Regions from separate parts of the Peribacillus sp. NPDC096379 genome, predicted to be linked through region 3. Evidence: riboswitches for the same ligand, from Rfam matches in the RefSeq annotation. Region 3 holds a riboswitch; each other region holds the start of a gene.
The links. Region 3 has a riboswitch for cyclic di-AMP ahead of ACIQZI_RS02605 (TrkH family potassium uptake protein). Riboswitches for the same ligand answer to the same signal wherever they lie in the genome.
Positions count from the first base shown of each region.

Region 1: another riboswitch for cyclic di-AMP. It lies ahead of ACIQZI_RS23675 (cation:dicarboxylate symporter family transporter); the one in region 3 lies ahead of ACIQZI_RS02605 (TrkH family potassium uptake protein).
Region 2: another riboswitch for cyclic di-AMP. It lies ahead of ACIQZI_RS01495 (APC family permease); the one in region 3 lies ahead of ACIQZI_RS02605 (TrkH family potassium uptake protein).

Region 1 covers NZ_JBIWFD010000012.1:2,236-5,520, reverse strand. The annotation lists gene ACIQZI_RS23675 (cation:dicarboxylate symporter family transporter) at 1-1,091, opposite strand, end outside; cyclic di-AMP (ydaO/yuaA leader) riboswitch at 1,220-1,360, opposite strand; gene ACIQZI_RS23670 (efflux RND transporter periplasmic adaptor subunit) at 1,550-2,797, opposite strand; gene ACIQZI_RS23665 (hypothetical protein) at 2,813-3,285, opposite strand, start outside.
Region 2 covers NZ_JBIWFD010000001.1:289,528-292,812, reverse strand. The annotation lists gene ACIQZI_RS01505 (amino acid permease) at 1-630, opposite strand, end outside; gene ACIQZI_RS01500 (hypothetical protein) at 1,028-1,171, opposite strand; cyclic di-AMP (ydaO/yuaA leader) riboswitch at 1,333-1,476, shown strand; gene ACIQZI_RS01495 (APC family permease) at 1,632-3,285, shown strand, end outside.
Region 3 covers NZ_JBIWFD010000001.1:526,486-529,770, forward strand. The annotation lists gene ACIQZI_RS02595 (hypothetical protein) at 1-165, opposite strand, end outside; gene ACIQZI_RS02600 (Na-translocating system protein MpsC family protein) at 333-695, opposite strand; cyclic di-AMP (ydaO/yuaA leader) riboswitch at 950-1,090, shown strand; gene ACIQZI_RS02605 (TrkH family potassium uptake protein) at 1,535-2,872, shown strand; gene ACIQZI_RS02610 (potassium channel family protein) at 2,899-3,285, shown strand, end outside.

The DNA.
Region 1 (3,285 bases), on a different contig from region 3:
ATTCCAACTGTGCCTAATGTAGCTAATAGAACAACGAAAGAGACTCCTGGTACACCAGCAATACCTTTAGATGTGACCATCAATACTAGCATTAACGAAATTTGATCAGCAATACTCATATCAATGCCATACATTTGAGCAATGAAGATAGCAGCTAATGCTTGATACAGAGTGGAACCGTCAAGGTTAAAGGAGTAACCAGTCGGTATGACAAAAGAAGCAATATGCTTAGGACATCCCGCCTTTTCCACTTTTTCCATAATTCTCGGAAGGACAGCCTCAGAGCTTGCTGTTGAAAAGGCTAATATAAGCTCCTCTTTGATTAGTTTAATTAATTTGAAAAGACTATAACCGACTAATTTCGCGATAATTCCCAAGACCACGATCACAAAGAAAATCATCGTTCCATATACTGAAATCACTAACTTTCCTAGCGGGATAAGAGAAGCCAATCCAAACTTAGCAACAGTGACACCAATCAAGGCAAACACTCCAAAAGGAGCAAACCTCATAATTTGATTCGTAACATAAAACATTGCATCTGCTGTTCCTTGGAAGAATGCCAAAACCGGCTTCCCTCTTTCTCCGATCGCATTAATCCCAAGACCAAATGCCAGAGAAAAGAAAATAATGGCTAGCATGTCCCCTTCAGCAACCGCAGCAATCGGATTCGTTGGTACAATGTTCACAATCGTATCGATTAGTGATTCGCTTTCCTTTGACTCTGCTGTATCAACATAACTGCCGATATCCGTTTGATCAAGTTCCCCCATATTCACTCCAGCGCCTGGCTGCAGTACATTTGCCGCAATGATTCCGACTATAATTGCAATTGTCGTCACAATTTCAAAGTACAAAATCGTCTTACCGCCGATTTTCCCAAGCTGCTTGATATCACCAACACCTGCAACAGCGACAATAATACTGGCTACAATAATCGGCACGACAATCATTTTAATTAAACGAAGAAATATATCTCCAATTGGCTGTAAATAAGACGCAATCGTTGGACTACCATAAAAGATCGCCCCTACGATAATCCCTAGGACTAGACCAATTAATATTTGGCTAGCTAAGCTTATTTTTTTCATCTAACATCCTCACCTTCTGTAAATTCTTTGCTAAAAAAGCAAATGTCTCGGTAAGGGAAACAAGATAGACGGTTTCACGCAATAAAAAAAGACACTACGGGTGTCTTTGGGCGTGAACAATTTACATTTTGTTCCCTCTAAGACGCTGACGAGGTTAGCTGTCGGGTTAGGACCTGGAAACACATGCCCCTTCATAAGAATTCACCCCAAGCGGTACAGGACCACGAAATTGGTTCCCCCGTTCCATTAAGATTAAGCGGAAATAACATTATACTAAAATATTATATTAAAAATCCAAAACTGTAAATATATTTTTCATATTACGGGTAGGAAAATTACCCCATTACAGTCTCACACACGCTTTACAAACCTATTTTTGCCAAAGAAAGGAATACTATTCATTATTCACACGGGATCACATATCCACGTGAACGATAAATAGCATTCCTTTAGCTCAATTATTTTTCTAACAGTCCAATTAAAAAGAAACGAAGTTTTTGACGTTTAGATAGTTCATTAAATGCGTTAATTGTCACTTTTTCAGTTTGAAGAGGCGTGATAAATGCAGGCTTTTTATAAGGAATGCTTTTCGAATCCTTTAGAATGATATTCCCTAATTCAAGTCCATCTTTCACTTCCTGAATTCCAGCAAATTCGAGGCCCGTTGTGATCACTTGCTTTGTGACAGTACCGTTTCCATTCAGCTTGTAAACAGATGGTTTTTTTTCTAATTGAATCGCTGCTTTTGGCAAAGAAAGTACACCCTTCGCTTCCGCAGTCACCACAGACAATTTCACTTTAGAACCAATCATTATAGATTCGGGTTCTTCTTGCATAGTCGCTTGAAAAGCATATTTACTCGGAGTTCCAACAGTTGTCTCTGTTTCTGGAAACGGCTGAATTGCGGATATTGTTCCATTAATTTTCTTTTTTTCACTCGATTGTTTTGCAATAATTTTCATGCCAGGTTCTGCTTTTTTTGCCTGTTGTTCATCAAGAGAGCCTTCAATTGCTAACGTATTTGAAGCAATTGTTACAATTGGAGACTTCAGTTGTTTATTTACTTTCTTCACAATCCCTTCCGTTTCACTTGCCGTCATTGCCGTATCGCCATGTTCATCCAAATAGTTTAACTGGCTTTCATAAGCCCGTATTTTCTCTTCAAGTTTCTTCTTCTCTAATTCTTGTTTATAGATCTCCTGTTGAATCGAACTTATGATCATCGCAGAAGAATCAGGATTATCTAAAGGGAATCCTGCCTCTTCTGCTACTTCTCTTTCTTTAGCAGATGGTGCCTCTGGAATGGTATCCTGATAACTGGATAACTCATCAATATATTCTTCGATCCCCGCTATTTCGCCCTCATAACGGTTCTTCTCTGTTTCAAGCTCGCCCTTTACCTGATCCAGTTTAGGTGTTATGTATTCAAATAAAGGCGTGCCTGCTGTTACTTCATCTCCCTCTTTTACAAGGAATTTTTGAAATTCTTTATCTTGGTCATTATAATAATAGTTGTACTCTTCCAATGGTTTAATTACCGCATCTGTTTCAAATCTTTCTATAATATCTGCTTTCTTAACTTCGGTCCACTCTCCGGCTAATAAAGTCCGAGCCACCTTACTATCTTTTTTCTCAATTAAAAAAAGGTTCAAAGCAATGAAACCCGTTGCAAGTACGACTAGTGTACCAACTTTCCATTTATTCATATAGCCCCACCTCCCTTATAAAAACACACGAACATCGATATAAGCCAAAAATGCGGCTACAAACCAAGATGCCAGGTAAAACACACAAATCATAATAAGTGGGATGTATTTATTTTTCTCAGTCAACCCTCGTAAATAGTAGTAGACGATTCCGATAATCGTTATCTGAAATAAACTAATTTCCCCAAAAAAGTGAATAAAGTATTCATTTGAGAGGATAGATTGACTAATCACTCCTAATGAAAATGGATTATCACTTTGGTTTAAATCCATCTGCAAAAGAAAGGGTATGTATACTACTTTTTCTAGCAAGTGCAAAGCAAAGGCAATCATTTGAACAACTGCAACTTTCTTAAATGGGATATCTAAAATAACCCAAAAAACAACAGCAGCCAACACAACATAAAAGGTTGGGTACAGAAGGCCTGCCAGCAGTTTCCCAGCTATAACAAGTAGTTTCCCTGCTTCATATTCACTTTCTCCAAGCT
Region 2 (3,285 bases), 240 kb from region 3:
GACAACTAAAAATGCGCTTAAAGTTCCACTAATTCCATGAGGAAAAAAACCGCCATGTGCCGTATAATTAGAAAATCCAACTGGAATGGTACTAGAGAATACTCCTAGTAAAATGAAAGAACCTAAAATAATAAAAGCAATTAAGGCGATAATTTTAACACCTGCAAACCAAAACTCGAGCTCCCCATAGTATTTTACTTGAGACAAGTTAATACTTACTATTAGGGCTGTACAAATTAAACTTAAAAACCATAATGGGATATTCGGAAACCAATATTGCAAAAAGCTTCCAGATGCTATCAACTCTACAACGGTCACAATTACCCAGTTAACCCAATAGAGCCATCCTACGATAAAGGAGATTCGAAATCCAAAAGCTTTATTTATTAAGTGTTGCACATTTAAATTGGGATAAACAGTAGCCATTTCTCCTAGGGCTGCCATTACAATAAATAATAAGAGTCCACCTATTAAATAGGCTATTACTACACTTGGACCAGCCAAATTTAAAGTATCTGAACTTCCCTTAAAAATACCTGTTCCAATCATTCCTGCTAATGCAATAAACTGGACGTGTCGCGGCAATAAGCCCCTTCTTAAATCATGATGATTTTCTCCCACGATGTTCATACCTTTCTTTCATTTGTTATATTTTCCATTCTCCTAATGAATATCTGTTTACTATTCAATTACATCAAAATCAAGTTATTCTATTCTATATTAACGCTTTCGAGCGTTAAAGTAATTTTATATTAATATATCATAATATAGGAAAAAGTCAATTTCTGACGTGCAGGGAAATACAATCTAAAGAAGAGTTGTTCCCCTTAATGATGACTCAAAAAGTGTCCTATTAAATCTTTCCCGCTATACCAAGATCATTTAATGGCGAGAACTGGTCAAGCCCATCAAGGATAGACGCGCTCAAATAAACTTTGTAAAGCCGCTTTTTAAAAAATGGAACACATAAAGAGAACACCAAGGAAACTGTAGCTAGTTATACTTATTGAGGCGCTTTTGACAACGCCTATTCTTCTATTTTATTATTCAAATCGTTCGTTGTCAGATCCTCATCTGGTTCCTTTATAGGGCCACCAAATTCTTGGATAATCTTTCTTACTATTTCATTTAAAAAATCATCTGATAATAAAGGATTATTTTCTTGAAACATATTATTTCTCCTACACTATCTTGATATATTATTAGCTATTGTTCACACAAGAAGGAATATCATTCATTTTGAAAATAACACTCCACGTTTAAATTTTCATATTTTTCACATTTTTCATTTACTTTTTTAAAACACGGGAGTATGATAATCTCCAGTTTCAAATTTCTAAGTTGCTGAAACCATATGGTACGGGGGAACCGATATTATGGGTTGTTACATAACCCAGGGGGTGAATCCTTTTAAGGTAGGGCTACTCAAGGCCCAAATCCGACAGCTAACCTCGTAAGCAAATATTGAGAAGGAAGGTGTACTTGTGAGAAAAAAATTGCTGTTTACAAGTCTATTCAACTATGACTTGTAGGTATGTTTCCACTTTAATTATGTAATGATGCTGTTTGCCGAGATAATTATTTAAATGTCTAGGAATTGTACACTTATTACTATTTGGTGGTGAATATCAATGGTTGCTTCAGTAAAGAGATTTTTAATTGGACGTCCATTAAAATCAACTGAATTAGGGGAACAGAAGCTTAACAAAACGAAAGCATTAGCGATCCTTTCCTCTGACGCACTATCATCAGTTGCATATGGTCCAGAACAAATATTGATTGTCCTAGTTACAGTGAGCGCTACAGCATTTTGGTATTCGATTCCTATTGCCTTAGGGATATTGATTTTATTAACGGCTTTGATTTTGTCTTATCGACAAATTATCTTTTCGTATCCTCACGGGGGAGGAGCCTATATAGTATCGAAAGAAAATCTAGGTATGAATCCAGGGTTAATAGCGGGCGGTTCATTGCTAGTGGACTATATTTTAACCGTGGCAGTAAGTGTGTCTGCAGGTACAGATGCCATCACCTCTGCTTTTCCTGCATTACATTTTTATAATGTAGAGATTGCCATTATATTTGTAATATTTATTACTCTCTTGAACTTAAGAGGGGTAACTGAATCTGCTTCTATCTTAGCTTATCCGGTTTATTTATTTGTTTTAGCGTTATTTATATTAATTGGAGTAGGTATTTACCATATAGTTTCGGGGCAAGTTCCCCCAGCCTTGCATACACCACTCGGTACACCGGTAGCGGGAATCAGCTTATTTATTCTTCTAAGAGCGTTCGCATCAGGTAGCTCTGCTTTAACAGGGGTTGAAGCCATATCCAACGCAATACCAAACTTTAAAAATCCAGCTCCTAATAATGCCGCAAAAACCCTCATTGCGATGGGGGCCTTGCTTGCTGTTTTATTTAGTGGAATGATATTTTTAGCCTATTATTACGGAATTGTTCCCAGCGAGAAAGTAACTGTTGTGTCTCAAATTGCTGAAGATACATTTGGGCGAAATTTGATGTATTACTTTATTCAAGGTACAACTGCTATGATATTAATCCTTGCAGCTAACACGGGATACTCTGCTTTTCCTTTGTTAGCAGTTAACCTTGCCAAAGATAAGTTTATCCCAAGAATGTTTACAATTCGAGGTGACCGTTTAGGCTATTCTAATGGAATTATGATACTTGGGATTGCTTCTGTCATCTTAATTATCGCTTTTAAAGGACGAACAGAACATCTTATCCCACTTTATGCTGTCGGAGTATTTATCCCATTTACTTTGTCCCAAACGGGCATGATCGTTAAATGGATTCGCGAAAAGCCTAAAGGATGGATCCCTAAGCTAACGATTAATACAATCGGTGCCCTGATTAGCTTTATCGTTATGCTCATGTTCTTTTTAACTAAATTCACACAGGTTTGGCCAGTCTTAATTTTTTTACCGATCATCATTTTTATCTTTTATCAAATTAAAAAGCATTATGAAGCAGTAAGTGATCAACTCAGGGTTGCCAATTCTGAACTTTCCATACCAATTGCAGGCAATGTAATGATAGTACCTGTTGCTGGCATTACTCAAGTCGTAGAGAACTCATTAAGCTATGCTAAATCTCTCTCGCCAGAACAGATTATTGCCGTTTATGTTGCTTTTGAAAGAGAAGATGAGAAGAAATTCGAAGAAAAGTGGAAAAAATGGCAACCTGATATTAGACTTGTGACACTGCATTCTTATTACAGAAGTATCATTCAGCCACTGACCAAATTTATTGATATCGTTG
Region 3 (3,285 bases):
TGGATGCTTTTTCTTATCCACAATCTTTAACTCATTCATGACAAGATGATCTTCGTGTTCGGCTATCCATTTCTTAAGCGCTTCTTTATCCTGACAATGGGTTAAGTATGTCTGACCGCCTTTACCAACGGCGTTAATTACATATCTGTTAGAAATATTCCCCATATTTACTCTCCTACATATTCATAATGAAATTCCAAATCACAACAAGGTCTTGTGATCATATACAGTATACAATCTATTAATCTAAATAAATGCATTTCTTTTAGTTAATTAATTACAAATTTCGACAATGTAAAGATTACTAGCATTGTAGTCTGAATTACTCCATCTTAAAGGCTCTTCTCTAAGTCTTTATCCATAATAAAAACCTCGATTCTCTCCCCAGTTTTTGTACTAATATCACTATGAGAGGAAAGAACTTTACAGCCAGTATAATGTTCGACAATTTTTTCATAATCTTCGCTGTACATTTCACGAAGCAGCTCCCGCATTTGTTTGACAAGTTTTTTCCCAGAATTTCGATTGACAAGATGCTTTTCTTCTACCGTTAGAACACCTTTGAATCGGGTAATCAACATGTCATTAATGATATATGTTTTGGCTTCCTGTGGACCTCTACCGATCAACTCACGCTGGAATTTGATAAATGCGGCACTAATTTCAGCCTCTAGTTTCTTTTTGGAATTTGACATAATGCCTCCAATTACCTTTCTGAGATTTATTGGGTTATCATAATGTCCAAAGTAAGGTCTTGTCAATGCAAAAATAAAATCTTTATAAAACTTTAAAATCAGGTGAAATACGTAGAATTACTACGTGAAATAGAGTTATTGTGTGAATATTCGATTAATTTTCTTGTATTTGGATGAATTTGAACATATTTAGTACTTTTAATGAGTTTACAATGATTACGCAGCGGGCGTAGAATAATTCTCATAAATAACAAATTTGATATCGGCCCAATCTTAATTAATTGAGAACGGAGGACCCACTAATTTGGGATTAATTCTGCTTTTGCAGAAAGGATGAGATACTCTTTCGCCATCCTACCCGAAAGCTTTCTTCGCAGGCTTAGTGAAGGAGTTCATAAGACTACCTAATTTAAGGGGGCTTTTTTGTTATGAGTGAAGCAAGAAAGCAGCCTAATGAACAATCTGTAGGTCTTTTTAATATATGTAAATATGAAAAAGTTTCTTGGATGATAGAACGCAAAGAGAGTGGATAACTTGCTGGGCGTTAAGTAGACCAATGAGTACTTTTTCTCCAATCAACATGTTGTTTTGGCAAGCATTCAATACCATTGTGTGAATCGTTTGGTTTACCGCTGGAATCTTGAATGATAGTGCATGACTGCATTATGGAGAAAAGTACCATTGGTCTTTTTGGTGTTTAATCTGCTTTTCCCTTTTTGATAAAGTGAAACTTCATTCAGTGGGCGATTTGACTCTCCGTTAATGCGGGATAAATAATTTTATGACGCTGCAGAATGGAATGATGCTCGATTCAATATTTTAATAAGTGGGAGATCATTATGACAAAAATAACAGATTTTCTAAACCCGCCAAAAATTCTTGTATTGGGCTTTGCGGCTGTAATTTTAATAGGTGCATTCTTACTCACACTTCCCTTCTCAACAGAAGATGGAGTCGGTCTCTCGTTCTTGAATGCTTTATTTACCGCAACATCTGCTACATGTGTGACAGGGCTTGTCGTTGTAGATACAGGAAGCACATTTAGCAGTTTTGGCGAGATTGTCATATTACTGCTCATTCAAATCGGCGGATTAGGGTTTATGATAGTTGCAACTTTTTTCTTTTTTCTCTTAGGCAAAAGAATATCACTGAAAGAAAGATTATTACTTCGAGAAGCGTTAAACCAATTATCGATGGAGGGCATTGTCAGGTTAGTAAAAAGAGTGTTGATTTTTACAGGAGCGATCGAGCTTGTCGGTGCTATTATTTTATCGATCCGTTTTTCTTTTGATATGCCGATTGGTCGAGCGATTTACTTTGGCATTTTTCATTCAATCTCCAATTTTAATAATGCAGGTTTTGATTTACTGGGAGGATTTCGGAGTTTGACCCCGTACGCAGAAGATCCAACGGTCGTGCTAACCGTTTGTGCGCTTATCACATTAGGGGGAATTGGTTTTATCGTAATGAATGAACTTTATGAATATCATGATACAAAACGCTTATCTGTGCATACGAAATTGGTATTACTGACTAGTCTAATTTTAACTGTAGGTGGGGCCATCATAATCTTCATTTTTGAATATGGCAATGATAAAACATTAGAGCCTTTATCCTATCTTGGAAAAGGATTAGCAGCCTTGTTTCAATCGGTGACAGCGAGAACAGATGGAGCTAATACATTGAATATTTCAGACTTAACACAACCAACATTATTTCTGACGATTATCCTGATGTTTATTGGCGCTTCTCCGGGTTCAACAGGTGGCGGAATTAAAACGACTACCTTTGCTACTTTACTTGGAACCGTCTTTTCACAAATTAAAGGAAAAGAAGATGTCGTCTTCTTTCATAAACGCATTGTTTTTGACACGATATTTAAAGCGCTTACTGTAACGGTAAGTGGATTATTCCTTGTTATTACCATGACCATGCTACTGAGTATCACGGAAAAAGGCCATGATTTTATGATGTATCTATTTGAAACGACTTCAGCGTTCGGCACAGTAGGTCTATCGATGGGATTAACCCCAGAACTATCACCTATTGGTCGTGTACTCATTATATTGACGATGTTCGCAGGAAGATTAGGTCCTTTAACGATTGCTTTTGCCATTGCTATGAGGCGTAAACCGGATGCATTTCGTCATCCAAAGGGGAAAATAATGATCGGTTAATGAAAAATAGGGAGTGTAAATAAGATATGGTCAAACGACAATATGCGGTTATTGGTTTGGGGAGATTTGGCATGAGTGTAGCTCGAAAATTACATGAGGCTGGGCAGGATGTCTTGGGAATTGATTGTAATGAGGAACGAGTCGAAGATGCTGAATTAGCCGTTACTCATGCAGTCGTGGCAGATACTACAGAGGAAAAGGCGCTTATTTCAATCGGGATTCGTAATTTTGATTGTGTAATTGTCGCAATTGGGAATGACATGCAGTCGAGTATTTTAACCGTTATGCTTTTAAAAGAATTTGGAGTGAAAAAAGTCATAGCGAAAGCTCTAGGCAAGCACCATGGCCGGGTTTTAGAGAAAATAGGGGCTGATTGGATCATTTATCCTGAAAGAGACATGGGGGAACGAGTT